3 regions of the Streptomyces sp. MUSC 14 genome follow, and region 2 is predicted to be linked to each of the others. Evidence: predicted binding sites of a transcription regulator. Region 2 holds the regulator's gene; each other region holds the start of a gene.
The links. The regulator HrcA, encoded in region 2, represses chaperone genes, less so after heat shock. The targets are predictions, from matches to a motif close to TTNGCACTCNGNNNNNCNGAGTGCNAA.

Region 1: the regulator HrcA is predicted to act here: its motif matches at 4,548-4,574, upstream of groL (chaperonin GroEL).
Region 3: the regulator HrcA is predicted to act here: its motif matches at 4,590-4,616, upstream of groES (co-chaperone GroES).

Annotation. Positions count from the first base shown of each region.
Region 1 covers NZ_MLYN01000022.1:93,600-103,562, reverse strand. Annotated here, with positions in the region: gene BIV25_RS13590 (carboxylesterase/lipase family protein) at 1-1,327, opposite strand, end outside; gene BIV25_RS13585 (NADH:flavin oxidoreductase) at 1,433-2,560, opposite strand; gene groL (chaperonin GroEL) at 2,799-4,421, opposite strand; gene BIV25_RS13575 (cold-shock protein) at 4,743-4,946, opposite strand; gene BIV25_RS13570 (MoaD/ThiS family protein) at 5,378-5,653, opposite strand; gene thrC (threonine synthase) at 5,650-6,933, opposite strand; SAM riboswitch class I at 6,951-7,098, opposite strand; gene BIV25_RS13560 (glucosyl-3-phosphoglycerate synthase) at 7,283-8,227, shown strand; gene BIV25_RS13555 (trehalose-6-phosphate synthase) at 8,324-9,763, shown strand; gene otsB (trehalose-phosphatase) at 9,751-9,963, opposite strand, start outside.
Region 2 covers NZ_MLYN01000010.1:34,817-44,779, forward strand. Annotated here, with positions in the region: gene BIV25_RS05605 (SpoIIE family protein phosphatase) at 1-1,050, shown strand, start outside; gene hemW (radical SAM family heme chaperone HemW) at 1,077-2,309, shown strand; gene BIV25_RS05615 (Uma2 family endonuclease) at 2,410-2,988, shown strand; gene BIV25_RS05620 (DUF3097 domain-containing protein) at 2,966-3,781, opposite strand; gene BIV25_RS05625 (MBL fold metallo-hydrolase) at 3,816-4,538, opposite strand; gene hrcA (heat-inducible transcriptional repressor HrcA) at 4,712-5,728, shown strand; gene dnaJ (molecular chaperone DnaJ) at 5,729-6,865, shown strand; gene BIV25_RS05640 (nitronate monooxygenase) at 6,977-8,053, shown strand; gene BIV25_RS05645 (16S rRNA (uracil(1498)-N(3))-methyltransferase) at 8,050-8,787, shown strand; gene BIV25_RS05650 (VOC family protein) at 8,807-9,199, shown strand; gene BIV25_RS05655 (hypothetical protein) at 9,297-9,848, shown strand.
Region 3 covers NZ_MLYN01000005.1:190,872-200,834, forward strand. Annotated here, with positions in the region: gene BIV25_RS00855 (MOSC domain-containing protein) at 1-641, shown strand, start outside; gene BIV25_RS00860 (SDR family oxidoreductase) at 717-1,490, shown strand; gene BIV25_RS00865 (ester cyclase) at 1,611-2,318, shown strand; gene groL (chaperonin GroEL) at 2,394-4,016, opposite strand; gene groES (co-chaperone GroES) at 4,135-4,443, opposite strand; gene BIV25_RS00880 (polysaccharide deacetylase family protein) at 4,668-5,540, opposite strand; gene BIV25_RS00885 (polysaccharide deacetylase family protein) at 5,585-6,529, opposite strand; gene BIV25_RS00890 (class I SAM-dependent methyltransferase) at 6,621-7,784, shown strand; partial or broken gene BIV25_RS00895 (RNA polymerase sigma factor) at 7,801-9,087, opposite strand; gene BIV25_RS00900 (YciI family protein) at 9,377-9,730, opposite strand; gene BIV25_RS00905 (LCP family protein) at 9,830-9,963, opposite strand, start outside.

The DNA.
Region 1 (9,963 bases), on a different contig from region 2:
CCGGTGTGGGTCTGCCGCCGGGGAAGGCGAGGGCGGCCAGGTCGGCGCCGAACGTGCCGAAGAGCAGCGGGATGTCCAGACCGTGGCAGGCGCCCAGCGCGCCCGTGGAGTCCGGGGCCGGCCAGGTCAGTTCGTAGACGTGGGCGCTGCCGCCGCCCGCCCGCTGGGCCTCCGCCAGCCGCAGGCTCGGCTGCCCGAACTGCCAGTCCGTCTGGACCCGTTCGAAGAGCTGCTCTGCACTCCGCTCCGGGAAGGCCGAGCGGTACGCCGCCTCGCCCGCCGCCCCGCCCGGTGCGTACAGCCGCAGGATCCCCGCGGCCAGGTCGTCCGTGATCTTGCCGGACATACCGGCCGCGACCAGGAACAGGCGCCACTCGTCGCGGTTGTGGCCGACCAGGAGGTCCACGTCCCGCGCCGCACCCGCTGTAAGGGCCTCCCAGGGAGTCGTGGACAGCACCTCGCCGTCCACCACCGGCGCGAAGGGCAGCGCCGTCGGTGCCACCTGGCCCCAGCGGTCGGTGTACGCCTGCATCTTGATGCCCAGGGCCTGGCCCGCCCGGGTCAGCTCGCGCGGGTCCGTCCGCGCCAGGTCGGCCGCGGTGGGCGTGCGGCCCGCCTCCGCCGCCAGCGCCGCGGCGATGTCGCGGGCGAGGGCTGCGGAGAAGAACGTGCCCGGCACGCTCTGGGTGATCGCGCGGCGGAACAGGCCCCGGGCCCTCGGCATGGCCAGGAGGGAGGCGATGGAGCCCGCGCCGGACGACTGGCCGAAGACGGTGACCTGGGAGGGGTCGCCGCCGAACGCCGTGATGTTCTCCTGGACCCACTCCAGGGCCGCGACCTGGTCGAGCAGGCCCCGGTTCGCGGGAGCGCCCGTCCAGAAGGCGAAACCCTCCATGCCCGTGCGGTGGTTGAAGGAGACGAGCACCGCGTCGCCCGTGCGGGCGAGATGCTGGGCGTCGTAGGCCGACTGGCCGCTGAAGCCGAGTTTGTACGCACCGCCGTAGATCCACACCAGCACCGGTCGGGCGGCGGACGGATCCGGGTCCGGGGTCCAGACGTTCACCGTCAGCCAGTCGTCGCCCTCCGGCTGCCCGGGCTGTACCGCGCGGCCGGAGAGTCCCGCCTCCTCCGGGGGCGGCGGGCCGAAGGCGTACGCCTCCCGCGTGCCCTCCCAGGGGTCGGGCCGGCGCGGTGCCCGGAAGCGGTCCGGGCCGACCGGGGGCGCGGCGAAGGGAATGCCCCGGAACACCGACAGCCCCTGCTCCCGCAGACCGCGCACCGCCCCGGAGGCGGTGCGCACCACGGGCCCGGACTCGCTCTTCGTCATCGCTCGCTCCCCTGACCTCAGCCGTAAGCCTCAGCACGAACTGACTGTTCATCAAGGGAACGCGCGACGACGGTCACAAGTGCCCGAACGGCGCGACGGACACCGTCAGCTGAGGGTCTTCAGCGACGCGGCGTCGTACGGCTTCAGCTCGTCGAAGCGGTCGGCGAGCACCTTGGCCGCCCACTCCGGGTCCTGCAGCAGCGCGCGGCCGACGGCGATCATGTCGAACTCATCGGCCTCCATCCGGTCGAGGAGGTTGTCGATGGCCTTGACCTCGGAGCCCTGGCCCTGGAAGGCGCCCAGGAACTCGCCGTCGAGGCCGACCGAGCCGACGCTGATGACCTGCTTGCCGGTGATCTTCTTCGTCCAGCCGGCCAGGTTCAGGTCCGAGCCGTCGAACTCCGGCACCCAGTAGCGGCGGGTGGAGGCGTGGAAGACGTCGACGCCGGCCGCCGCCAGCGGGGTCAGGATGGCCTCCAGCTCCTCGGGGGTCTCGGCGAGGCGGGCCGCGTAGTCCTGCTGCTTCCACTGCGAGTAGCGGAAGATGACCGGGAACTCGGGCGAGACGGCCGCGCGGACCGCCGCCACGATCTCCGCGGAGAACTTCGCACGGGCCACCGGGTCGCCACCGTAGGCGTCGGTACGGCGGTTGGTGCCCTCCCACAGGAACTGGTCCAGGAGGTAGCCGTGGGCGCCGTGGAGCTCCACGCCGTCGAAGCCGATGCGCTCGGCGTCGGCGGCCGCCTGGGCGAACGCGGCGATCACGTCGTCGAGGTCCTGCTGGGTCATCGCCCGGCCGGTGGCCTCGGCGCCCGCGGTGACCAGGCCGGAGGGGCCCATCGCGGGGGCCTCGGGGAAGGGGGCCTCGCCGTCCTTGCGGACCATGCCGATGTGCCACAGCTGCGGGACGATGGTGCCGCCCGCCGCGTGCACGTCCTCGGCGACCTTCGCCCAGCCCGCCAGCTGCTCCTCGCCGTGGAAGCGCGGCACGCGGTCGCTCTGGCCCGCCGAGTCGTGGCCCACGTAGGTGCCCTCGGTGACGATCAGGCCGACTCCGGCGGCGGCACGGCGGGAGTAGTACGAGCGCACGTCCTCGCCGGGTACGCCGCCCGGGGAGAACATCCGGGTCATCGGCGCCATCGCGATCCGGTTCGGCACGGTGAGGCCGTTGAGGGCGATCGGGCGGGACAGGATCTGGGCCGCGCGGGAGGCGGCGGTCGTCGTGGCGGTCACGTGGGGGCTCCTCGGGGGCAACGGAGTTAACCGGTCGGTATGTGAACACGCATTGTTGCAGCTCCTTAAGTAACGGCCTATGTGCCGGCCCACATTCCGCAGCACGGTCCGCCCGCGTGTGATCCGAGGCACAGTCCGGGACGCGATCCCGGACTCGCCCCGGAAACGCCCGAGGGCGGCACCCCCAGCCGGAAGCTGGAAGTGCCGCCCTCGGAGCAGGACAGGTGATCCGGGCGGATCAGAAGTCCATGTCACCGCCCGGCATGCCGCCCGGAGCGGCCGCGGCGGCCTTCTCCGGCTTGTCGGCGATGACGGCCTCGGTGGTGAGGAACAGCGCGGCGATGGAGGCCGCGTTCTGCAGCGCGGAACGCGTCACCTTCGCCGGGTCGATGATGCCCTCGGCGATCATGTCGACGTATTCGCCCGTGGCGGCGTTCAGACCGTGGCCGACGGCCAGGTTGCGCACCTTCTCCACGACGACGCCGCCCTCAAGGCCACCGTTGGCGGCGATCTGCTTCAGCGGGGCCTCCAGGGCGAGCTTCACGGCGTTGGCGCCGGTCGCCTCGTCACCCTCCAGGTCCAGCTTCTCGAAGACCGAGGAGGCCTGCAGCAGGGCCACGCCACCACCGGCGACGATGCCCTCCTCGACGGCCGCCTTGGCGTTGCGCACGGCGTCCTCGATGCGGTGCTTGCGCTCCTTGAGCTCCACCTCGGTGGCGGCACCGGCCTTGATGACCGCGACGCCGCCCGCGAGCTTGGCCAGGCGCTCCTGGAGCTTCTCGCGGTCGTAGTCCGAGTCGCTGTTCTCGATCTCGGCGCGGATCTGGTTCACGCGGCCGCCCACCTGCTCCGAGGAGCCGGCGCCGTCGACGATGGTGGTCTCGTCCTTGGTGATGACGACCTTGCGGGCGCGGCCCAGGAGGTCCAGGGTCGCGTTCTCCAGCTTGAGGCCGACCTCCTCGGAGATGACCTCGCCGCCCGTGAGGATGGCGATGTCGCCGAGCATGGCCTTGCGGCGGTCGCCGAAGCCCGGGGCCTTGACGGCGACGGACTTGAAGGTGCCGCGGATCTTGTTGACCACCAGGGTCGACAGGGCCTCGCCCTCGACGTCCTCGGCGATGATCAGCAGCGGCTTGCCCGACTGCATGACCTTCTCCAGCAGCGGGAGCAGGTCCTTGACCGAGGAGATCTTGGAGTTGGCGATGAGGATGTACGGGTCCTCGAGCGACGCCTCCATGCGCTCCATGTCGGTCGCGAAGTACGCCGAGATGTAGCCCTTGTCGAAGCGCATGCCCTCGGTGAGCTCCAGCTCCAGACCGAAGGTGTTGCTCTCCTCGACGGTGATGACGCCTTCCTTGCCGACCTTGTCCATGGCCTCGGCGATCAGCTCGCCGATCTGGGTGTCGGCGGCGGAGATGGACGCGGTGGAGGCGATCTGCTCCTTGGTCTCGACGTCCTTCGCCTGCTCCAGCAGGGCGGCGGAGACGGCCTCGACGGCCTTCTCGATACCGCGCTTCAGGGCCATCGGGTTGGCGCCGGCGGCGACGTTGCGCAGGCCTTCCTTGACCAGGGCCTGGGCGAGCACGGTCGCGGTGGTCGTACCGTCACCGGCGACGTCGTCCGTCTTCTTGGCGACTTCCTTGACCAGCTCGGCGCCGATCTTCTCGTACGGGTCCTCGAGCTCGATCTCCTTGGCGATGGAGACACCATCGTTGGTGATCGTGGGGGCGCCCCACTTCTTCTCGAGGACGACGTTGCGACCCTTGGGGCCGAGCGTCACCTTGACGGCGTCCGCGAGCTGGTTCATGCCGCGCTCGAGGCCGCGCCGCGCCTCCTCGTCGAACGCGATGATCTTGGCCATGTGAAGTGGTCCCTCCAGGACTGGGGGTGATTCCTTCGGACCGCGCCCGCGCCCGCGACGGACGGCTCGCCGGCCTGTGGTTCCTTGCCCCACGTGGCCTGCGGGCCTCACCGACCCGGTCCTTCTTTGTCACTCTCACCTTCAGAGTGCTAACGCCAATGATTAGCACTCGCCCCTGTCGAGTGCAAGCGCCTTCGGGGGGTCGGGGCGCGCGCTCAGCCACCCGCGAACAGAGGATCAGGGCGGCGCCGAACGGGGCAGCCGGGCACAGCGAAGGGCCCGCACCCCTCGCGAGGTGCAGGCCCTTCGGACAAAAAACGTTCAGGCGCTGAGGCGAACCATGTCGGCCTGCGGGCCCTTCTGGCCCTGCGAGATCTCGAACTCCACCCGCTGCCCCTCTTCCAGGGTGCGGTAGCCGTCCATCTGAATGGCGCTGTAATGGACGAAGACGTCCGCACCACCGTCGACCGCGATGAAGCCGTACCCCTTCTCCGCGTTGAACCACTTGACGGTGCCCTGAGCCATGCCTAACTCCCCTATTACTGGCCCTTGCACAGATCCACACTTCGCGGACCCGGGTCAGACCTCACCCCCCATCGGTCGGGGGCGTGCGCCGGAACGCGTCGACCGCGGCTGAATGTATCTGTCCAACTGCCGTCTGCAACAGGTCAATCGGACGAGAAATCTGGACGACGACGGTCCGGAATCTACCTAAAATACGGCCGAATCCAGGGCAAGTCGGGCCGTACAAAATGGAACAAAAGCCGCAGAAAGCCCGCACAGTTTGGCTACTTCTTATCGGGCTTGCGATGCGGAATCCGGGACCTCGACCTTCCGGTCCGGAACGCGTTCCCCAACTGTACCGCGCTCAATCACACTGAATGGCCCCCTCCGCTTCTCTCACGGAGGAGGCCATTCGATGAACAATCGGTAACCGCGGTTACCGACGGTAATGATCAGCCGCCGGCGACCGCCGGAATGATGGAGACACCGGCGCCGTCCGGGGTCGCGGTTTCCAGGCCCTGTTCGAAGCGCACGTCGTCGTCATTGACGTACACGTTCACGAACCGGCGCAGCTTGCCCTGGTCGTCCAGGACCCGGGCGGCGATCCCGGTGTGGTTCTTCTCCAGGTCCTCGATGACCTGGGCGAGGGTCGCGCCCTCGGCGGCGACCTCGGCCTGGCCGCCGGTGTAGGTGCGCAGGATGGTGGGGATGCGAACGGTCACGCTCATGCGAGGCCAGCCTCTCGGAAGGAGTCCAGGGTCGGACGGATGGTGGCGGTGAGACCCGTGCCGGCCACCGCGTCGAGGGTCTTCAGGCCGTCGCCGGTGTTGAGGACGACCGTGGTCTTCGTCGGGTCCAGGACACCGGCCTCGACCAGCTTGCGGGTGACGCCGACCGTCACGCCGCCCGCCGTCTCGGCGAAGATGCCCTCGGTGCGGGCCAGCAGCTTGATCGCGTCGACGACTTCCTCGTCCGTCACGTCCTCCACCGCACCGCCGGTGCGGCGGGCGATGTCCAGCACGTACGGCCCGTCGGCCGGGTTGCCGATGGCGAGGGACTTGGCGATGGTGTTCGGCTTCTGCGGGCGGACCACGTCGTGCCCGGCCTTGAAGGCCGTCGACACCGGCGAGCAGCCCTCGGCCTGCGCACCGAAGATCTTGTACGGCCTGTCCTCGACCAGCCCGAGCCCGATCAGCTCCTTCAGCCCCTTGTCGATCTTCGTCAGCTGGGAGCCGGAGGCGATCGGGATCACGATCTGGTCCGGCAGCCGCCAGCCGAGCTGCTCGCAGATCTCGTACGCCAGCGTCTTGGAGCCCTCGGCGTAGTACGGCCGCAGGTTGACGTTGACGAAGCCCCAGCCCTCGCCGGCCGGGTCGCCGATCAGCTCGGAGCAGAAGCGGTTCACGTCGTCGTAGTTGCCCTCGATGCCGACGAGCTCGCCGCCGTAGACCGCGGCCATGACGATCTTGCCCTGCTCCAGGTCGTGCGGGATGAACACGCAGGAGCGGAAGCCGGCGCGGGCGGCGGCGGCGCCGACGGCACCGGCCAGGTTGCCCGTGGAGGAGCAGGACAGGGTGGTGAAGCCGAAGGCGCGGGCGGCCTCCAGGGCCTGGGCGACGACGCGGTCCTTGAAGGAGTGCGTCGGGTTGCCGGAGTCGTCCTTGACGAACAGGCCACCGGTGATGCCCAGTTCGCGGGCGAGGTTGTCGGCCTTGACGAGCTTGGTCCAGCCGGGGTTGATGTTCGGCTTGTCGGCGACGTCGGCCGGGACGGGCAGCAGGGGGGCGTACCGCCAGATGTTCGCGGGGCCGGCCTCGATGCGGGCCCGCAGTTCCTCGGTGCCGTAGGCCGAGAAGTCGTAGGCGATCTCCAGCGGGCCGAAACACTCCTCGCACGCGAAGACCGGGCCGAGCGGGACACGGTGACCGCACTCGCGACAGCTCAGCGCCGCGGCCGGACCGAGGTCGACGGGGGAGGTGGAGGTGCTTGCAACTGTCTGCACAGCCATGGAGGCGAGGCCCTTTCTCCTCATCTTCCTCACGACGCATCTCGCCGTGAGACGGATTTGGCACCTTCCCTAGCCGGGAGCCTCGCCACGTCAACGTGACAAGAACCGACTGGAGGGTTGCCGGGGCTTCATCGGGCCGTGTCCCTCTGCCCCTCTGGATGAGCGGTATGCGGTTGTATGAGCAGTTGTACGCACGAATCGTGCTGCGCGCGCGACCCCGACATGCGATGGTCACCGGCGTTGTTCAAGACTGTAACCGAAGGCCAGGACAGTTGAGATAGTCGTCCGAACCGCGAGATGGATCACACAGCCACCACCTGTGATCACGAACAGTGAGGAGCCGCAGAGCGTGCTGGAAGAAGTAGAGCGCTGGCTGGCCACCCACTCCTGGTCCGTGACCGACCGCCCGCTCCAGCGGATACTGGCCGCCAAGCAGCGTACGGGGCAGACGATCAGCGTCGTGCTGCCCGCGCTCGACGAGGAGGAGACCGTCGGCGACATCGTCACGGTCATCCGGCGCGAGCTGGTCGAGCGGGTCCCGCTCGTCGACGAGCTCGTCGTCGTCGACTCCGGCTCCACCGACCGCACCTCCGAGGTGGCCGCCGCCGCGGGCGCCCGGGTCGTCCACCGGGACACGATCCTGCCGCGCATCCCGGCCGTCCCCGGCAAGGGCGAGGTGCTGTGGCGCTCGCTCCTCGTGACCCGCGGCGACATCATCTGCTTCGTCGACGCCGACCTGCGCGAGTTCTCCGCCGACTTCGTCTCCGGCATCGTCGGCCCCCTCCTCACCGACCCCGGGATCTCGCTGGTGAAGGCCATGTACGACCGTCCGCTCGCCGGTGCCGCCGGGCAGGGCGGCCGGGTCACCGAGCTGATGGCCCGCCCGCTGCTCAACATGCACTGGCCGCAGCTGGCCGGATTCGTGCAGCCGCTGGGCGGCGAGTACGCGGCCCGGCGCGGCCTGCTGGAACAGCTCCCCTTCCCCGTCGGCTACGGCGTGGAACTGGGCATGCTGGTGGACGCGCTGCATCTGGCGGGGCTGGACGCCCTCGCCCAGGTGGACGTCGGGGTCCGCAAGCACCGGCACCAGGACGGGCAGGCTCTCGGCCGGATGGCCGCCGCGATCTACCGCACCGCCCAGCTCCGGCTGGCCCGGGGCCATCTGATCCGCCCCGCCCTGACCCAGTTCGAACGGGACGAGGACGGCTTCGCGCCACGGACGTACTCCGTGGACACCGAGGAACGGCCGCCGATGGTGGAGATCGCGGAGTACGCCGAGCGCCGGGTGGCGTGAGGGGGTGGCCTGACTTCGCCGGTGCTTCGTATACGGCGAGGGCGTCGGGCGTGGCCGTACGTTTGAGCGTTTCCGGGCCGGGCTAGGTTGAGGACCATGGCTTCCACCGGTGGTGCCGAGGTGTTGGTCGCGTCCAATCGCGGCCCGGTTTCGTACACGCTCGACGCGGACGGCGAGGGCGGCTCGCTGCGGGCCAGGCGGGGCGGCGGGGGGCTGGTCTCGGGGCTGTCGGCCATCGGCTCGGACGCCCGTGCCGTCTGGGTGTGCGCGGCGCTCGGTGACGGCGACCGGGAGGCCGTACGGCAGGCGGGCGGCGGGCTGCTGCCGGACGGGGACACCGGCGGGCAGCGGGTGCGGATGCTGGACATCGACCCGGCCGTGCACGCCGACGCGTACAACGGCATCGCCAACTCCGTGCTCTGGTTCGTCCACCACATGCTGTACCAGACCCCGCTGGAACCGGTCTTCGACGCGGAGTTCCGCCGGCAGTGGGCGTCGTACGAGGCCTACAACCGCGCGTTCGCCGAGGCACTGGCCGAGGAGGCCGCCGAGGGGGCGGCCGTACTGGTGCAGGACTACCACCTGTGCCTCGCGCCCGGCATGCTCCGCGGCCTCCGCCCCGACCTGCGCATCGGCCACTTCTCGCACACCCCCTGGGCCCCGCCGGACTACTTCCGCCTGCTGCCCGACGACATCGCCGCCGCCCTGCTGAACGGCATGCTGGGCGCGGACCGGGCGGCCTTCCTGACCCGGCGCTGGGCGGACGCGTTCACGGCGTGCTGCACGGCGGTGCTGGGTCCCGACAGCCTCTCGGGTACGGCGATCGGAGTGCACGGGCTCGGCGCGGACGCGGACTTCCTGCGCGAGCGGGCGCACCGGCCGGACGTGGCCGAACGGATGGCCGCGCTGCGGGCGGAGATCGGCGCGGGTCGCCGGACGATCGTCCGGGTGGACCGCACCGAGCTGTCCAAGAACATCGTGCGCGGACTGCTGGCGTACCGGCAGCTGCTCGACGACCACCCCGAGTGGCGCGAGAACGTCGTCCACGTGGCGTTCGCGTACCCGTCCCGGCAGGACCTCGCGGTGTACCGGGACTACACGGCCGAGGTGCAGCGGGTCGCCGACGACATCAACTCCCGCTACGGGACGGCTGGTTGGACCCCGGTCGTGCTCCACGTCAAGGACGACTTCGCGCGCTCACTGGCCGCGTACCGCCTCGCCGACGTCGCTCTGGTCAACCCCATCCGGGACGGCATGAACCTGGTCGCCAAGGAGGTGCCGGTGCTCTCCGAGGAGGGCTGCGCGCTGGTGCTGTCACGGGAGGCCGGGGCGTACGAGGAGCTGCGCGCCGACGCGTTCACGGTGAACCCCTACGACGTACTGGAGACCGCGCGCGCCCTGCACGAGGCGCTGTCGCTGGGGCCGGAGGAGCGGGCGGACCGCGCCAAGAGACTGGCGACGGCGGCCACCGCGCTGCCCCCGGCCCAGTGGTTCATGGACCAGCTGCGGGCGCTGGAGGAACGTCAGCCGGGCTGATCGGCTGCCAGCTGATCGGCGAGGGCGCCCAGCAGGTGTACGACGCCGGCGGGGCCGTCGACGACCACGTCGGCCCGCTCCGCCAGTTCCGTGACCTCGCTGCTGCCGCTGCACACCAGGAGGCCGGGGACGCCGTCGGCGCGGAGCCGTTCGACGGCGGCGTAGGCGGGGAGGTCGCCGAGGTCGTCGCCGGCGTAGAG
Region 2 (9,963 bases):
AAGGAGCCGCCCGCCCCGCGCGAGGGACTGCGCTCGGGCCCCGAGCCGTACCCCTGGCCCGGCGACGCGCTCGGCCCGCGCGGCGCCGAGGGCACGGCGCTGGCGTACCGGCTGATCGCGGGCGGCCGGCCGCTCGGCACGCTGGTCATCGGCCGGTGCGGCCCCGCCGCCTTCCCCGACGAGGTCACCGGGCTCGTGGAGGACCTGGGCCGCCGGGTGGCGCTCGCCATCGGCGCGGCCCGCCAGTACGCCCGCCAGGCCACCATCAGCGCCGTCCTCCAGCGCGGTCTGCTGCCCGGCGCGGTCGCCCAGATCCCCGGGATGAGCAGCGCGCTCGTGTACGAGCCGTGCGACAAGGGCGGCCCCAGCGGCGACTTCTACGACCTGTTCCCGGCGGGCGACGGCCGCTGGTGCTTCGCCATCGGCGACGTCCAGGGCAAGGGCCCCGAGGCGGCCGTCGTGATCGGCCTCGCCCGGCCCTGGCTGCGCCTGCTCGCCCGCGAGGGCTACCGGGTCGCCGACGTCCTCGACCGCCTCAACCAGCTCCTCCTGGACGACGCCACCGAGGCCGCCGACGCCGCCGCCCGCGCCCTGGTCGCGGCGGGCGGCCGCCCCGTGGCCCCCGGGGACGGCCCGCAGACACGATTCCTCTCCCTCCTCTACGGCGAGCTGACGCCGCACGCGGGCGGGGTCCGCTGCACGCTCGCCTCCGCCGGCCACCCGCTGCCGCTCGTCCTGTGCCCCGACGGCACGGTGCGTACGGCGGCCCGCCCGCAGACCCTGCTCGGCGTGATCGAGGACGAGACCTACACCAGCGAGACCCTCGACCTGTGCCCCGGCGACAGCCTGCTGTGCGTCACCGACGGGGTCACCGAGCGGCGCTCCGGCTCCCGTCAGTTCGACGACGGCGACGGACTCGCCCGCGCCCTGTCCGGCTGCGCGGGCCTGAACGCCGAGCTGATCGCGGAGACGATCCGCGGCCTGGTGCACGACTTCGGCGGCGGCCAGCCCGAGGACGACCTGGCGCTGCTCGTCCTCCAGGCGGAGTGACGCCCGCGGTGCTGGACAATGGGGACATGCCTTCCGCACTCCCCGACGGCGAGCCCGTCCCCGCCGACGGCGCGCTGCCCGCGTCCGCGCTCGCCGGGGCCGCAGACCGTCCGCTCGGCTTCTACCTGCACGTGCCGTACTGCGCGACCCGTTGCGGCTACTGCGACTTCAACACCTACACCGCGACCGAGCTGCGCGGCACGGGCGGGGTGCTGGCCTCCCGCGACAACTACGCCCAGACGCTGACCGACGAGATCCGCCTCGCCCGCAAGGTCCTCGGCGACGACCCGCGCGAGGTCCGCACGGTCTTCGTCGGGGGCGGTACGCCGACGCTGCTGGCCGCCGACGATCTCGTCCGGATGCTGGGCGCGATCCGCGACGAGTTCGGTCTGGCGCCGGACGCGGAGGTGACGACAGAGGCGAACCCGGAGTCGGTCGACCCCGCGTACCTCGCGAGCCTCCGGGAGGGCGGCTTCAACCGGATCTCCTTCGGCATGCAGAGCGCGAAGCAGCACGTGCTGAAGATCCTGGACCGGACGCACACCCCCGGCCGCCCCGAGGCCTGCGTGGCGGAGGCACGGGCGGCGGGCTTCGAGCACGTCAACCTCGACCTGATCTACGGCACGCCGGGCGAGAGCGACGACGACTGGCGGGCGTCGCTCCGGGCGGCGCTGGGCGCGGGCCCGGACCACGTCAGCGCGTACGCGCTCATCGTGGAGGAGGGCACGCAGCTGGCCCGCCGGATCCGCCGGGGCGAGGTCCCGATGACCGACGACGACGTCCACGCCGACCGCTACCTGATCGCCGAGGAACTGCTGTCCGCGGCGGGCTTCGACTGGTACGAGGTCTCCAACTGGGCCACCTCGGACGCCGGCCGCTGCCTGCACAACGAGCTGTACTGGCGCGGCGCCGACTGGTGGGGCGCGGGCCCCGGCGCGCACTCGCACGTCGGCGGCGTGCGCTGGTGGAACGTCAAGCACCCGGGGGCGTACGCGACGGCCCTGGCCTCCGGCCGCTCACCGGGCGCCGGGCGCGAACTGCTCTCCGACGAGGACCGGCGGGTCGAGCGGATCCTGCTGGAGCTGCGCCTGCGCGAGGGCGTACCGCTGTCCCTGCTGAAGGAGGAGGGGCGCGCGGCTTCGCGCCGGGCGCTGGCGGACGGGCTCCTCCAGGAGGGGCCGTACGAGGAGGGGCGGGCCGTGCTGACGCTGCGGGGGCGGTTGCTGGCGGACGCGGTGGTGCGGGACTTGGTGGACTGATCGCTCGGGGGAGTGAATCGGAGCGGAACGCCGGTTCGGTCCCTAACCTGGTTCGTAGGCTGCCGCCAAAAGGACGCGGCGGATGTGGAGGGCCACGGAGATGACCGCTGTGGACGAGCGTGGGATGACCAAGTACTTCGAGGAGCTTGAGCCCCCTGAGGGCGTCAAGGTCGAGCTTCTCCGGGGGGAAATCGTGATGATGGCCAGTCCTGATCTTGTGCACAACATGATCGTGGAAGACGTGCTGGACCAGATCCCTCGTAAGCGGTGGTCCCGCCTGCAGACCCAGGACGTCGACATTCTCGACGAGGCCAGTGAGCCAGTACCGGACCTGGTGGTTCTTGAGCGAGAAGCCAGGCCTGCCTCGGGACGTCTCTTGCCGTCCCGGTTGATCACGATGGTCGTCGAGGTCGTCTCCAAGACCAGCGTCCAGCGGGACTACGAAATCAAGCGGTCGATCTACGCTGCCGGCGAGGTGCCCGTCTATCTCATCGTGGATCCGATCATGGCGCAGTGCGTCCTCCTGACGAGGCCTGTCGGGAGGGGGGAGGACGCCGACTACCAGCGTCAGCAGATCACTAAGTTCGGAGCACCGCTGCCGGTAGAGGATCTCGGACTCGAACTGGACACCACCGAGTTCGGAACGTTCCCCAACGTCAGGCCTCACCGCTACCCGTGACGAAGTCGATCAGTTCCTCCACCCGGCCCAGCAGTTCCGGCTCCAGGTCCTTGTAGGAGTCCACCCGCTTCACGATCGCCTGCCACACCGCCCCGGTGTTCTCCGACGGCCAGCCCAGCGCCCGGCACACCCCGGTCTTCCAGTCCTGCCCCTTCGGCACTGTCGGCCAGGCCGGGATCCCCAGTGCGGCCGGTTTCACGGCCTCCCAGATGTCGATGTACGGGTGGCCGACGACCAGCGCGTGCTCGCTCGTCACCGACTCGGCGATCCGCCACTCCTTCGTGCCCGGCACCAGATGGTCCACGAGCACCCCCAACCGCGCGTCCGGTCCCGGCGCGAAGTCCGCGACGATCGACGGCAGATCGTCCACGCCCTCCAGGTACTCCACCACCACGCCCTCGATGCGCAGGTCGTCGCCCCAGACCTTCTCGACCAGTTCGGCGTCGTGCCGGCCCTCGACGTAGATGCGGCCGGCACGGGCCACGCGGGCGCGGGCGCCGGGCACGGCGACCGAGCCGGACGCGGTGCGGGCGGGCCGCGCCGGACCACCGGACGACGGCCGTACGAGGGTGACCACCCTGCCCTCCAGCAGGAAGCCGCGTGGCTCCAGCGGGAAGACGCGGTGCTTGCCGAAGCGGTCCTCCAGGGTCACCGTGCCCGCCTCGCAGCGGATCACCGCCCCGCAGAACCCGGTGCCGGGCTCCTCCACCACCAGCCCCGGCTCCGCCGCCACCTCCGGCACGGGCGGGGGTTTCTTCCACGGCGGGGTCAGATCGGCGGAGTACTGGCGCATTCGAGTGACGATAGGAGAAGTCGCGGACCAGCGCCTACGACACGCCGAAGCGAGCCGCCAGCCGATCCCGCTGCGCGCGGACGAAGCCGGCGTCCACCACCGCTCCGTGACCCGGCACGTACAGAGCGTCCGCGCCGCCCAGCGCCAGCAGCCGGTCGAGCGCGGCGGGCCAGCGGGACGGGACCGCGTCCGGGCCCGCCTGGGGTTCGCCGGACTCCTCGACCAGGTCGCCGCAGAAGACCACCTCACGGTCGCCGGGGACCAGGACCGCCAGGTCGTTCGCCGTGTGCCCGGGGCCCACGTTGGCCAGCAGGACCTGGTGGCCGGCCCCCAGGTCCAGGGTCCACTCGCCCGACACCGGATGGGCGGGCGGGACCAGCGCGTCCGTCGCCTCGTCGGCGTCGGCCACCGGCAGGCCGTTCCTGATCGCGTCCAGACGCAGCTCCGCACGCTCGTGGGTGAACACCGCGTCCACACCCACCGCCGCGTACACCCGCGCCCCGGCGAACACCGGCGCCCCGAAGACATGGTCGAAATGGGGGTGTGTGAGCGCGAGATGGGTCACACGGCGGCCGGTCAGTTCCTCGGCCTGCGCCCGCAGCCGCGCGCCTTCGGCCAGACTCGAGCCGGCGTCCACCATGAGGGCCGTACCCTCGCCGAGGACCAGCCCCACCGTGCAGTCCCAGCCCGGCAGCCGGCACCGCCCGACCCCGGCGGCCAGCCGTTCCCACCCCAGCTCTTCCCAAGTCACGGTCATACCGCGACGCTAGCCGTACGAACCGTGGCGGGCGCACCGACCTTGCCCCGGGTGTACGGGACAGCCGTACACTGGGGCCGGGAAAGGGCTGGCACTCGTATGGGAAGAGTGCCAGGAGACCGACCCCGACGGACGAGCGGGGCCAGGGGACGACGTGTGGGAGGTGCGCGCGCATGCTGAGTGAACGCAGGCTTCAGGTGCTGCGCGCGATCGTCCAGGACTACGTCGGGACCGAGGAGCCGGTCGGCTCCAAGGCGCTGACCGAGCGGCACAACCTCGGGGTCTCGCCGGCCACCGTCCGCAACGACATGGCGGCCCTGGAGGACGAGGGGTTCATCGCGCAGCCGCACACCAGTGCCGGGCGGATTCCGACCGACAAGGGTTATCGGCTGTTCGTCGACAAGCTCGCCGGGGTCAAGCCGATGACGGCTCCGGAGCGGCGGGCCATCCAGAACTTCCTGGAGGGCGCCGTCGACCTCGACGACGTAGTGGCCCGTACCGTACGGCTGCTCGCGCAGCTCACGCGGCAGGTCGCCGTCGTGCAGTACCCGTCCCTGACCCGGTCCACCGTCCGGCATGTCGAACTGCTCGCGCTCGCGCCCGCGCGTGTGATGCTCGTGCTGATCACGGACACCGGCCGGGTCGAGCAGCGGATGGTCGACTGCCCGGCCCCGTTCGGCGAGGCCTCGCTGGCGGACCTGCGGGCGCGGCTCAACAGCCGGGTCGCGGGGCGCCGGTTCACGGACGTGCCGACGCTGGTCGAGGACCTTCCGGACGCCTTCGATCCGGAGGACCGCGGTACGGTCTCCACGGTGCTCTCCACTCTTCTGGAGACACTCGTGGAGGAGAACGAGGAGCGGCTGATGATCGGCGGCACCGCCAATCTCACCCGCTTCGGACATGACTTTCCCCTCACGATCCGGCCCGTCCTGGAGGCCCTTGAGGAGCAGGTCGTGCTCCTCAAACTCCTTGGCGAGGCGAAGGATCCGGGCGTGACCGTGCGTATCGGTCACGAGAACGCCCACGAGGGACTCAACTCCACCTCCGTCGTGTCGGTGGGCTACGGTTCGGGCGGCGAGGCGGTTGCCAAGCTCGGCGTGGTCGGACCGACCCGCATGGACTACCCGGGAACGATGGGAGCGGTACGCGCAGTGGCACGGTACGTCGGACAGATCCTGGCGGAGTCGTAAGTGGCCACGGACTACTACGCCGTTCTCGGCGTGCGCCGCGACGCGTCGCAGGATGAGATCAAGAAGGCGTTCCGTCGGCTCGCACGCGAGCTGCACCCGGACGTCAACCCCGATCCGAAGACCCAGGAGCGGTTCAAGGAGATCAACGCCGCTTACGAGGTGCTCTCGGACCCGCAGAAGAAGCAGGTCTACGACCTCGGCGGCGACCCGCTCTCGCAGAGCGGCGGCGCCGGCGCGGGCGGCTTCGGAGCCGGTGGCTTCGGCAACTTCTCCGACATCATGGACGCGTTCTTCGGTACGGCGTCGCAGCGCGGGCCGCGCTCGCGCACCAGGCGCGGCCAGGACGCGATGATCCGCATCGAGGTCGAGCTGGACGAGGCGGCCTTCGGGACCACCAAGGACATCCAGGTCGACACGGCGGTCGTCTGCAACACCTGCAACGGCGAGGGCGCGGCGCCCGGTACGACCGCCCAGACGTGTGACATGTGCCGCGGCCGCGGTGAGGTCTCGCAGGTCACGCGGTCCTTCCTGGGCCAGGTCATGACCTCCCGCCCCTGCCCCCAGTGCCAGGGCTTCGGCACCGTCGTGCCGACCCCGTGCCCGGAGTGCGCGGGCGACGGCCGGGTCCGCTCCCGGCGCACGCTGACGGTCAAGATCCCGGCCGGTGTCGACAACGGCACCCGCATCCAGCTCGCCGGCGAGGGCGAGGTCGGCCCCGGCGGCGGTCCGGCCGGTGACCTGTACGTCGAGATCCACGAGCTGCCGCACTCGACCTTCCAGCGGCGCGGCGACGACCTGCACTGCACGGTCACGATCCCGATGACCGCGGCCGCGCTCGGCACCAAGGTGCCGCTGGAGACCCTGGACGGCATGGAGGAGGTCGACATCCGGCCCGGCACCCAGTCCGGCCAGTCGATCCCGCTGCACGGCCGCGGCGTCACGCATCTGCGCGGCGGCGGCCGGGGTGACCTCATCGTGCACGTCGAGGTCACGACGCCGACCAAGCTGGACCCCGAGCAGGAGCGACTGCTGCGCGAGCTGGCCAAGCTGCGCGGCGAGGAGCGTCCGCAGGGCCAGTTCCAGCCGGGGCAGCAGGGGTTGTTCTCGCGGCTGAAGGATGCGTTCAACGGGCGCTGAGCCCGGCTGGATCAGGGGCGTACGGGGCCTCCGGGCGACCCGTATGCCCCTGTCCTATGCCGTGGGAAGCCCGGATTCGGACTTGTTCGAAGGACGTGACAACATGCGGTCATGTCCTCCGCACTGACCGATCTCCTCCCCCACCCGATCGTGCAGGCCCCCATGGCGGGCGGCGTCTCCGTCCCGCAGCTCGTCGCCGCTGTCTCCGAGGCCGGTGGCCTCGGGTTCCTCGCCGCCGGATACAAGACCGCCGACGGGATGTACCAGGAGATCAAACAGCTGCGGGGACTCACGAGCCGCCCCTTCGGCGTCAACGTGTTCGTGCCGCAGCCCGAGCTGTCCGAGTCGGGTGCCGTGGAGGTCTACGCGCATCAGCTGGCCGGCGAGGCCGCCTGGTACGAGACCGAGCTGGGCGACCCCGACAGCGGCCGGGACGACGGCTACGACGCCAAGCTCGCCGTACTCCTCGACAACCCGGTGCCGGTGGTCTCCTTCCACTTCGGCGTGCCCGGCCGGGACGTGCTCGACCGGCTGCGCCGGGCCGGCACCGTCACCCTGGTCACCGCCACCACCGCCGAGGAGGCGCGCGCGGTCGAGCGGGCCGGGGCGGACGCGGTGATCGCGCAGGGCGTGGAGGCCGGCGGTCATCAGGGCACGCACCGCGACCTGCCCGAGAACGACGGCTCCGGCATCGGTCTGCTGTCGCTGGTCGCACAGGTCCGGGAGGCCGTGAGCCTGCCGGTCGTCGCCGCCGGCGGCATCATGCGCGGCGGCCAGATCGCCGCCGTCCTCGCGGCGGGCGCGAGCGCGGCCCAGCTGGGCACCGCGTTCCTCGCCACCCCCGAGTCCGGCGCCCACACCCTGCACAAGCAGGCGCTGACCGACCCCCTGTACGCGCGCACCGAGCTGACCCGCGCGTTCTCGGGCCGCCCGGCGCGCGTCCTGGTCAACCGCTTCGTGCGCGAGCACGGCCCGTATGCCCCCGCCGCCTACCCCGAGGTCAACCACCTGACCTCGCCGCTGCGCAAGGCCGCCGCCAAGGCCGGGGACGCGCAGGGCATGTCGCTGTTCGCGGGCCAGGGCCACCGGCTGGCCCGGGAGCTGCCCGCCGGAGAGCTGGTGGAGGTGCTGGCGGCCGAACTCGCCGCCGCCCGGACAGCGTTGTCGGCCGGAGGTGACGCGCGATGACCGCACCCGTCTTCGTGGTGGACCGACTCGACCTCACCGGACCCGAGTTCGTGCTCGACGGACCCGAGGGCCGGCACGCCGTGTCCGTGAAGCGGCTGCGGCCCGGCGAGGACGTGGTCCTCACCGACGGACTCGGCCGCTGGGCCGAGGGCGTCGTCACGGCGGCCGAGGGCAAGGACCGGCTCGTGGTGGACCTTGCGCCGGTCCACGAGGAGCCGCCGGCCGCCCCGCGCATCACCGTCGTCCAGGCCCTGCCGAAGGGCGACCGGGGCGAGGTCGCCGTGGAGACGATGACCGAGGTCGGCGTCGACGCGATCGTGCCCTGGCAGGCGTCGCGCTGCATCACCCAGTGGAAGGGCGAGCGCGGCCTGAAGGCGCTCGGAAAGTGGCGGGCGACCGCGCGCGAGTCGGGCAAGCAGTCCCGCCGGGTCCGCTTCCCGGAGGTCGCGGACGCGGCGACCACCAAGCAGGTGGGCGCGCTTCTGGCCACGGCCGACTTCGCCGCCGTCCTCCACGAGAGCGGCGAGGAACGCCTCGCCACCGCCGAACTCCCCGCCGAGGGCGAGATCGTGCTGGTCGTCGGCCCCGAAGGGGGTGTCTCCTCCGATGAGTTGGCGCTCTTCGCGCAGGCCGGTGCGCGGCCGTACGTCCTCGGGCCCACCGTCCTGCGCACATCCACCGCCGGCACCGCCGCCGCGGCCCTGCTGCTGGGCCGCACCGGCCGCTGGTCCTGACACCCGCCTGGGGGACACCGTGGAACTCGCCCAAGTCCGGCTCCTGGTCACCGACTTCGCCGTCTGCTACCACTTCTACGCCGACGTCCTCGGCCTGAAGCCGCAGTCCGGCGCGACCCAGGGCCCGTACGAGAAGTTCAGCCCGCACACCGGCTCCGCCGGGATCGCCCTCCAGGACCGGGCGATGATGGCCGAGATCCTGGACGAGCTGGGCGACACCGTCAACGGCCACCGCTCCCTGGTGGTGCTGCGCGTGGACGACCTCGACGCCTACTGCGCGCAGATCACCGCCCGCGGCGCCACCGTCCTGCACGGCCCGGCCCCCATGACCGACCGCATGCGCGTGGCCCACCTCAAGGACCCGGAGGGCAACCTGGTGGAGCTTCAGGAGTGGCTGCTGCTGCGAGGATGACCGCCGCGCCCCTCCGGGGCACGACCGGCGCTCCGAACGGGTGAGTGGCCGTATGCCGCCTTCCCCCGGGGGGCGGGTCGGTGGCAGTCTGCCCCGCATGGGGGCTTTCGGACGGATCGGGTACGGGGCGCGCGGGCCGCGGGTCGCGGGTGCGGTGGGGGTCGTCGTCGTGGCCGGCGGGGCGCTGGCGGGCTGTCAGCCGACCGATCTCAACTCCTCCTCCGCCGCCTACACCACCGGCACGACCGCCACGGCCGAGCTGAAACAGCGGCATGTGGACGTCAGTTGGCTCAGCTGCACCGGCAACTACGGCGGCAAGGGGAAGGCGGGCACGCCCGCGCCGACCGAGACCACCGTCGTCTCCGTCGAGTGCCAGGGCGAGACCAGGAGCAAGAAGAAGATCACCGTCACCGGGAGGGTCACCAAGGCCGTCGACGGGGCGTGTGTGCGCGGCAGCCTGACCGCCAGGGTCGGAGGCCGGCAGGTGTTCCACGTGAGCGGGCTCGGCGACTGCTCCGCCACGCCCGGACCGACGTACACGCCGCCCACGTACCACCCCGGCGGCGGGCAGCCCACCGTCACGGTCACCGTCACCCGCACCCTGTGGTGCAAGGGCGATCCGACCTGCTGGCCCGTCCAGGGCAAGTGATCGAAACCCGGGCGGGGCGCGCCGGTCGCTGCGTACAGTGACGGGGTGACTCAGGGTGCTTCGACGGGAACGACGCGCACGACGGGCACCTCGGCGTCCGACGGCTATCTCCGAT
Region 3 (9,963 bases), on a different contig from region 2:
GCCCGCAGCCGGTGCCGTACACGGACCAGGCGCAGGGCGTGACGGGCATCGACAAGAAGCCGGCCGACGGTCCGGTGCGGGTGACGGCGCCGGGCCCCAAGGGGACCGGCGCGAGCGGGCTCGCCGGGGACGCGGTGTGCGACCTGCGCCATCACGGCGGGGACGAGCAGGCGGTGTACGCGTTCGCACGCGAGGATCTCGACGACTGGGAGCGCGAACTCGGCAGATCTTTGGCCAACGGTTGCTTCGGGGAGAACCTGACGACGCGCGGGCTGGACGTCTCCGGGGCACTGATCGGCGAGCGCTGGCGGGTCGGCGCCGAGCTGGTCCTGGAGGTGACCTCGGGCCGGATCCCGTGCCGTACGTTCCAGGGCCATCTGGGCGAGCGCAGCTGGGTCAGGAGATTCACCCGGAAGGCCGCGACGGGGGCCTACCTCCGGGTGATCGAACCGGGCGAGATCCGCTCGGGCGATCCGGTCGAGATCGTGCACCGCCCCGACCACGGGGTGACGGCGGCGATGGAGTTCCGCGCGGCCACCACCGAGCGGGAGCTGCTGCCGCAGCTGCTCGCGGCGGGCGAGGCGCTGCACTCGGAGGCCCTGGCGCGGGCGCGCAAGTACGTGGCGCAGCAGCGGGGCTGAGCGGCTGTCAGCCGGGTTCCCGCGCGGGGGCCCGCGGCAGCGGAGGCTGTCGGTCCGGGTCACTACCCTTGGGCCATGACAACGGCTCTGATTACGGGATCGACCGCGGGGATCGGTGCCGCGTTCGCGCGGCGGCTGGCGGCGGACGGGCAGGACCTCGTCCTGGTGGCGCGGGACGCCAAGCGGCTGCGCGAGCAGGCCACCGAGTTGCACGACCGGCACGGCATCGAGGTCGAGGTGCTGAGCGCCGACCTGTCCGAGGACAAGGGCATCGAGTCGGTGGCGGACCGGCTGGGCGACCGGAAGAACCCGGTCGACCTGCTGGTCAACAACGCCGGCTTCGGCAACAAGGGGCGCTACCTCGACGTGTCCATGGCCGACGAGCTGAAGATGCTCAAGGTGCACTGCGAGGCGGTGCTCCGGCTGACGTCGGCGGCGGCCGAGGCGATGCGCGAGCGGCACCGCGGCGGCATCGTCAACGTCGCCTCCGTGGCCGCCTTCGTGCCGCGCGGCACCTACGGCGCCTCCAAGGCCTGGGTCGTGCAGTTCACCCAGGGCGCGGCCAGGGACCTGGCCGGCAGCGGGGTGCGGCTGATGGCCCTGTGCCCCGGTTTCGTGCGCACCGAGTTCCACGAGCGGGCCGGGATGGGCACGGACAACATCCCGGGCTGGCTGTGGCTGGACGCGGACAAGCTGGTCGCGGCGGCCCTGGCCGATCTGGCGCGCGGCAAGTCGCTGTCGATCCCCGACCCGAGGTACAAGGCGCTGATGGGCCTGGTGAAGGTCACGCCCCGGGGCCTGCTGGGCGGGGTCACCTCGAAGACGGGGCGCAAGTACGGGCCGCAGTAGCCCCCGGGCGGGCACGGGGTGGTCCCCGGGCCGGCCCGGACGACGCCGTCGCCCCGCTGCGCGAACGGGGCGAAAATGGGCGTGACGGAAACCGGGCCAGGGGGGCCGGGAGGCGGCGTCATGACCTTCGTACAACTCATCGAGTGCAGGACGAGCCGGCTGGACGAGATGAACCGGCTCCTGGACGACTGGGTCGCGCAGACCAAGGGGAGGCGGACGGCGACGCACGCGCTGGTCGGCAAGGACCGCTCGGACGCGTCGCACATCGTGGAGTTCGTGGAGTTCCCGTCGTACGAGGAGGCGATGCGGAACTCGAACCTCCCGGAGACCGACCGCGTCTTCCAGGGGCTTCTCGCCCTGTGCGACGGGATGCCGACGTTCACGGACCTGGACGTCGTGCGGGACGAGCGGCTGGCCGAGGAGACCGTGCGGCGGTTCTTCGCGGCGCTGACGGCTCCGGGCGAACTGCCGCCGCTCAACGACCTGTTGGACGAGGACATCCACAGCCACGACCCGTTCAACCCGCAGGACACCCTGGGGCTGGACAACGCCCGTGCCGAGTACCGGATGTGGCGCGCGGGCTTCGCCCTCACGTTCACGATCGAGGACCTGCTCGTGCAGGGCGAGCGGGCCTGCGCGCGCTGGACCGGCAGCGCCACGCACAAGGGCGAGTTCCTGGGGATCGCGCCCACCGGCCGGCAGGTCGCCATGAGCGGGACCACGATGTTCCGGTTCGGCACCGACGGCAAGATCGCCGAGACCTGGTGGCAGCACGACACCCTGGGGCTGCTGCAGCAGCTGGGCGCGCTGGACGAGTTGGAGCAGTAGCCCGGCGCGGCGGCGGACAGGGCGAAGGCCCGGCCCCCTTCCGGGGCGCCGGGCCTTCGCTGACGAGCGTTCGCCTCAGTGGGCGTGGCTGTGGCCGTGGCCCGCGGCCTCCGGCTCCTCTTCCTTCTTCTCGACGACCAGGGTCTCGGTCGTGAGCAGCAGGGAGGCGATGGAGGCGGCGTTCTCCAGGGCGGAGCGGGTGACCTTCACCGGGTCGATGACGCCGGCCTTGACCAGGTCGCCGTACTCGCCGGTGGCGGCGTTGTAGCCCTGCCCCTTCTCCAGGTCCTTGACCTTGGAGACGATGACGTAGCCCTCCTGGCCGGCGTTCTCGCCGATCCAGCGCAGCGGCTCGACCACGGCGTTGCGGACGACCGCGACACCGGTGGCCTCGTCGCCGGTCTTGTCGAGGTTGCCCTCGAGGACCTTGGCGGCGTGGACCAGGGCGGAGCCACCACCGGAGACGATGCCCTCCTCGACCGCGGCGCGGGTCGCGGAGATGGCGTCCTCCAGACGGTGCTTCTTCTCCTTCAGCTCCACCTCGGTGGCGGCGCCGACCTTGATCACGCACACGCCGCCGGCCAGCTTCGCGAGGCGCTCCTGGAGCTTCTCGCGGTCCCAGTCGGAGTCGGTGTTCTCGATCTCGGCCTTGATCTGGGCGACGCGGCCGTGGACGTCCTCGGTCTTGCCGGAGCCGTCGACGATGGTGGTGTCGTCCTTGGTGACCGTCACGCGGCGGGCGGAGCCCAGCACGTCCAGGCCGGCCTGGTCGAGCTTGAGGCCGACCTCCTCGGAGATGACGGTGGCGCCCGTGAGGACGGCCATGTCCTGGAGCATCGCCTTGCGGCGGTCGCCGAAGCCGGGGGCCTTGACCGCGACCGCGTTGAAGGTGCCGCGGATCTTGTTGACGACCAGGGTCGACAGGGCCTCGCCCTCGACGTCCTCGGCGATGATCAGCAGCGGCTTGGAGGCGCCGGCCTGGATGACCTTCTCCAGCAGCGGCAGCAGGTCCTGGATGGAGGAGATCTTGCCCTGGTTGATGAGGATGTAGGGGTCCTCCAGGACGGCCTCCATGCGCTCCTGGTCCGTCACGAAGTACGGCGACAGGTAGCCCTTGTCGAAGGCCATGCCCTCGGTGAAGTCCAGCTCCAGACCGAAGGTGTTGGACTCCTCGACGGTGATGACACCGTCCTTGCCGACCTTGTCCATCGCCTCGGCGATGAGCTCGCCGACCTGCTGGTCCTGGGCGGACAGCGCGGCGACGGCGGCGATGTCGGACTTCTCGTCGATCGGGCGGGCCGTGGCGAGCAGGTCCTCGGAGACGGCCTTGACGGCGGCGTCGATGCCCTTCTTCAGGGAGGCCGGGGAGGCGCCGGCGGCGACGTTCTTCAGGCCCTCGCGCACCAGCGCCTGGGCGAGCACGGTGGCGGTGGTGGTGCCGTCACCCGCGATGTCGTTGGTCTTGGTCGCCACCTCCTTCACCAGCTGCGCGCCGAGGTTCTCGTACGGGTCCTCGATCTCGACCTCGCGGGCGATCGTGACACCGTCGTTGGTGATGGTGGGGGCACCGAACTTCTTGTCGATGACGACGTTGCGGCCCTTGGGGCCGATCGTCACCTTCACCGTGTCGGCCAGCTTGTTGACGCCGCGCTCAAGGGCGCGACGGGCGTCCTCGTCGAACTTCAGAATCTTCGCCATGACAGCGGAAGCCCTCTCGGAAATCTGTGGGTGAAAAAAGCTGCGCCCCGGGCGCCCGGCTTCTTATCGGTCGCGGGGGCCAGGGGCGCAGCTCAGAGCAGTGGAATGCTCGAGGTGATTACTTCTCGATGATCGCGAGCACGTCGCGAGCCGAGAGGACGAGGAACTCCTCGCCGTTGTACTTCACCTCGGTGCCGCCGTACTTGCTGTACAGGACGACGTCGCCGACCTTGACGTCGAGCGGAAGACGCTCGCCGTTCTCGAAGCGGCCCGGGCCCACGGCGAGGACGGCGCCCTCCTGGGGCTTCTCCTTCGCGGTGTCCGGGATGACCAGGCCAGAGGCGGTGGTCTGCTCGGCGTCGAGCGGCTGGACCACGATGCGGTCCTCGAGCGGCTTGATGGCAACCTTGGAGCTGGTGGTCGTCACGATCCGACCTCCCCCTTCGGAGATCTCACGGGGTTAACTGTCTGAGGTGGCGACCAGGTGGATCCGTCGTCGCGGGTGCCGGACCTGCCCGTCGCGTGTTTGGCACTCTCACGCGTCGAGTGCCAGAGCCGAGACTATGACCGCGATTAGCACTCGGTCAAGCGGACTGCTAATCCGTGCGGCGCGTCGGCCGAAGGACGATCCGGAACCGCCTCCGCGGTCGCCTACAGGTAGTCCTCCAGGCGCCCCACCGTCAGCCCCCGTTGCTGGGCCCTGCGCAGCACCCTGATCGTGCGGTCCCGCAGGGTCCGGCCCGTCGTCTCGTCCGGCCCGACCAGGACGATGTCGCCCCGGCGAAGGCGGTGCTCGCCCCGGGTGTAGGCCAGGTCGGCCGGGGTCGTGACGGCGCGCCACAGGACGAACGCGGAGATGCCGCAGTCGGTGGCGGCGCGCAGGGTGGTCGTGTCGTACGAGCCGTAGGGCGGGCGGAAGAGGCGGGCGCGCAGGCCGAGCCGGGACCTGAGGCGGTCCTGCTGACCGCAGATCTCGGCGCGCTGGCCCGCGTACGGCAGTCCGGCCAGGACGCGGTGGTCGAGGGTGTGGTTCTGGATGCCGGCGCCCAGCTCGCGCAGGCGGGCGAAGTGGTCGTACCGGGGGCCGGCCACGCTGTCGGTGAGGAACATGCTGACCGGCAGCCGCAGTTCGCGGACCATGTCGACGAAGCGGGGGTCCTTGTCGGCGCCGTCGTCGTAGGTGAGGAAGACGACCGGGTCACGGGTGGGGACGTGGTCCATGACCCGGGGCAGGGAGCGGCCGGCGCTGTGCGGGCTCAGGGCGAGGGTGCGGGCGTCCGGCCGGGGCGGGCGGGCCAGGGGCTCGGAAAGGCCCCAGCGGCGGTAGCGCCGGTCCGTGTCGGGGCCCTGCGGGGCGTGCGGCCGGACCTCTTCGGCGGCCTTGCGGCCGAGGCGTTCGATGGGATCGACGGATTGCGCGCAGCCGGTGAGGAGGGTGCACCCCGTAAGGAGGAGGGCGGCGGTCAGCGCCCGGCGCGTGCGGCGGGCGGGGGCGCCGCCGGGGACAGGACCGGGCGCGGGCACGGGAGTTCGCCGGTGGGGCCGGGCCCATGGGCTCCTCCCGCGCGTCACAGGTAGTCCTCCAGGCGGGCCACGGCGTAGCCCTCGCGGGTGACCTTGTTCAGGAAGCGGCGCATGTCGTCGACCATCGTGCCGTCCCACTCGGAGCGGCCGCGGAAGTGCGTGAGGACGATGTCGCCGCGGCGCATCTTCTGGTCGTCCTCGCGGTACTCCCAGTGGTCGACGTACACCTCCTCGTTCCAGATCGGCGCGTACCTGATGCCGCAGGCCTTGGCGGCGCGCAGGCTGTCCTGGTTGTAGTTGCCGTACGGGAAGCGCATGACGGTGGGCGCCCTGCCGAACTGCTTCTTCATGATCTCCTGCATGCCGCAGATCTCGGCCTTCTGGTCCTCGTAGGACAGGCTCGGCAGGTAGGGGTGGTGCAGGGTGTGGTTGTTGAGGGTGTGGCCCTCGGCCTGCATGGTGCGGAAGTAGCCGTAGTCGTCCTTCACCAGGTAGTTGCTGAGGAAGGCGGTGTACGGGATCTTCAGGTCCTGCATCATGCGCAGGAAGCGGGGGTCCTTCTCCGAGCCGTCGTCGATCGTGAGGAAGACGATCTTCTGGTCGGTGGGGATCGTGGTGAAGACCGGGGGCAGGTCCCAGTCCACCTGGTGCTTCACCTCGAAGCCGGCCCGCGCCCTGATCTCCGGCTTCACCCTGGGCGGCGGCGGGGGCGTCAGCGGGACCTCGTTCAGACCCCAGCGCCTGGCGGCGGCGACGAGGCGGGCGTGCTCGGCGGCCTGCCGGGCCCGCAGGATCAGGGCCTGCTCGGGGGCGCCCCGGCCGCCGGGTGCGGGGCGGGTCCCGGCGGGGCGGGTCTGGACGGGACGGACCTCGGCGGGGCCGGCGCAGCCGGAGAGGAGAGCGGCGGAGGCCAGGGCGGCGGCTCCGCAGCCGAGGGCGAGGCGCCCGCAGCGCGACCCATTTTTATCCTTTTGTACGACTGCTCGCATGATGCCGGATCCTCCCAGGAGCGCACCCGGATCCCCGGCCGACACCGCGGCCCGCAGGCGCGCCGTCCACCGACTGGCCCACAATGACCCGGTGAACGACCTCGCTCTCCTGCTCACCCCCGAAGGCCGCGCCCTCCTCGACGAGGTGCGCGACACCGCACCGGCGGACGAACTCGCCGTCGCCACCCGGCTGCGCCGCGACCACCCGGCCGAGCTGGTGTCGGCCGCGCTCGGCCAGGCCCGGCTGCGGCAGCGGGCGGCGGCGAAGTTCGGGGCGGCGGACGCGGGGCGGATGTTCTTCACGCCGAACGGGGTCGAGCAGTCGACGCGGGCCGCCGTGGCGGCGTACCGCGCCGAGCGGTTCACGGCGCTCGGCGTGACCTGCGTCGCCGACCTGTGCTGCGGGATCGGCGGGGACGCGATCGCGCTGGCCCGGGCCGGGATCCGGGTGCTCGCCGTGGACCGGGACCCGGTGACGGCGGCCACGGCCCGGGCGAACGCCGAGGCGCTGGGCCTCGGCGACCTGATCGAGGTCCGCGAGGCCGACGTCACGGAGGTGGACACCGCCGGGTACGACGCCGTCTTCGTCGACCCGGCGAGGCGGGGCGGCCGCGGCCGGATCTTCGATCCCGAGGCGTACTCGCCGCCCCTGTCCTGGGCGGTGGGCACGGCCCGTACGGCTCCCCGCGCCGCCCTGAAGATCGCTCCGGGCATCCCGCACGAGGCGGTCCCCGCCGAGGCCGAGGCCGAGTGGATCTCCGACGGCGGGGACGTGAAGGAGGCGGTGCTGTGGTTCGGCACCGGCGCGCCGGGCGCCGTGCGGGCCACCCTGCTGCCCGGCCCGCGCACCCTGCCCGGCCGGGGGCTGCCCGACCCGGACGTCCGGCCGGTGGGGCGGTACCTGTACGAGCCCGACGGCGCCGTGATCCGGGCGCATCTGGTCGCCGAGGTCGCGCAGGAGCTGGACGGCGGCCTGCTCGACCCCACCATCGCGTACGTCACCGCCGACGAGCGGCGCCCGACCCCGTACGCCACCGCCTACGAGATCACCGACCAACTCCCCTTCAACGTAAAGAAGTTGAAGGCCCTGCTGCGCGAGCGCGAGGTCGGCACGCTGACCGTGAAGAAGCGCGGGTCGGCGGTCGAGCCGGAGGAACTGCGCAAGAAGGTGAAGCCACAGGGACCGAACGCGGCGACGGTGTTCCTGACCCGGGTGGCAGGAGCACCGACGATGCTCGTGGGGCATCCTGCCTAGCCCCGCGCCCTGTTGGTTACGGCAGTTCGGCGACCCGGCGCAGCAGCAGTTCCCGTTCCTGCGCGTTGCGCGCCAGAGCCGCCGCCCGGGTGAATTCCGCGTGGGCCTCCGTCGTGCGGCCGAGGCGGGCCAGGAGGTCGGCGCGGACGCTGGGGAGCAGGTGGTAGTCGCGCAGGGCGGGGTCGGCGGCCAGCGCGTCGACCAGCCGCAGCCCCTCCGCCGGGCCGTCGGCCATCGACACTGCGACCGCGCGGTTGAGTTCGACCACGGGGGACGGCGCACGGGCCGCCAGCAGGGCGTACAGGGTGGCGATGGCACGCCAGTCGGTGTCCTCGTAGCGGTACGCGTGCGCGTGGCACGCGGCGATGGCCGCCTGGAGGGCGTACGGGCCCGGGGCGCCCGCCGCGGTGGCGCGGTCCAGGGCGTGGATGCCGCGGGCGATGAGGCGCCGGTTCCAGCGGCGGCGGTTCTGCTGCGCCAGCAGGACCGGTTCGCCCTGCGGGCCGGTGCGGGCGGCCGTGCGGGACGCCTGGAACTCCAGCAGCGCGGTCAGGCCGTGCACCTCCGCTTCCTTGGGCATCAGGGCGGACAGGACGCGGGCCAGGCGCAGCGCGTCCTCGCACAGGGCGGGGCGCAGCCAGTCGTCGCCGACGGTCGCCGCGTACCCCTCGTTGAAGATCAGGTAGATGACGTCCAGGACCGAGCCGAGGCGGGCCTCGCGGTCGGGGCCCTACGGCAGCTCGAAGGCGACGTTCCTCGTGGCGAGGGTCCGCTTGGCGCGGACGACGCGCTGGGCGATCGTCGGCTCCGGCACCAGATAGGCGCGGGCGATCTCGGCCGTGGTCAGGCCGCCGACGAGGCGCAGGGTGAGCGCGGTGCGGGCCTGCGGGGAGAGCACCGGGTGGCAGGTGGTGAAGACCAGCCGGAGCAGGTCGTCGTCGATGTCGTCCGGGTCGGCCGGCTCCTCGGCCGGCACGGTCGCCGGCTGGTCCCGGCCGATCTCGGCGAGCTTGCGGGCGTAGGTCTCGCGGCGCCGGATCAGGTCGACGGCGCGGTGCCGGGCGGTGGCCATCAGCCAGGCGCCCGGGTTGTCGGGCACGCCGTCGCGGGACCACCGCTCCAGGGCGGCGACCAGGGCGTCCTGGGTCAGCTCCTCGGCGATGCCGACGTCCCGGACGATCCGGGCCACGCCCGCGACGACGCGCGGGGACTCCAGCCGGAAGACGGTCTCGATGGCGTGCGCCGCAGCGGGGTCCGGGGTGCCGGCCCGTGCCGGGGTGGGCTGTGGTTCCACAGCCCACATGCAACACCCCATGCTGCCGGGGGGCCAGCGAACACGAGGTCCTGTCCGGCGGATCAAGGCGCAGGCCAGCAACGGCGCCGATCAGCCAGGCGAGCGGGGCCGTGGGGTCCCTCCCGCGCTGGGGGTGCCCCCTGGGGGAGGGCGTGCCAGGCCTCGCGTCTGCGCCATGACCCGCCGGGCAAGCCCTGGGCCCTGTCGTCACCTTCCCGTCGTCCGCCCGGCGGGCGGGCCGCGCGGCGTCCGGTGCGTACCGGACGCCGCGCGGCAGGCGGTGATGTGACGACAGACCCTAGGCCTCGGCGATCTCCCGCACCTCGCACGAGACGGTCCAGTAGTCCTCGTGCACCTTCAGGAACCGCTTGGCCCACTCGACGGCCTCGGCCTTGTCCTTGCACTGCATGATCGCGTAGCCGCCGACGACCTCCTTGGACTCGGTGAACGGCCCGTCGGTGACGGAGAGCTTGCCGCCCTGCCAGCGCACCGTGGTGCCCTGGACGGCGGGGGTCAGCCCGGCGGTCTCCAGCATCACGCCGGCCTTGGTGACCTCCTCGATCAACTGGCCCATCCGCTGCATCAGCTCCTCGCTGGGGCCGGCGGGGGCGGTGGACTCGTCGATGTGCACGATCGACAGATAGCGGGGCATGGTGACTCCTTCGGTCCGGGTGGTGGGGTCCGTCCCCGCCACTCACCCATGCGTCGAACGGAGAGACCGGGAATCGACACACCTCCGGAAATATTTTCTTCAGCGCAGGGACGCCCACAGCGCACTCGCCGCCGGCTCCTTCGCGATCACCCGGTTGGGGTCGGAGGGGGCGGTGACGACCGGCATCATCACCGTGGTCACCTGGCCGGCGGTCAGGCCCTTCAGGCTCTCGC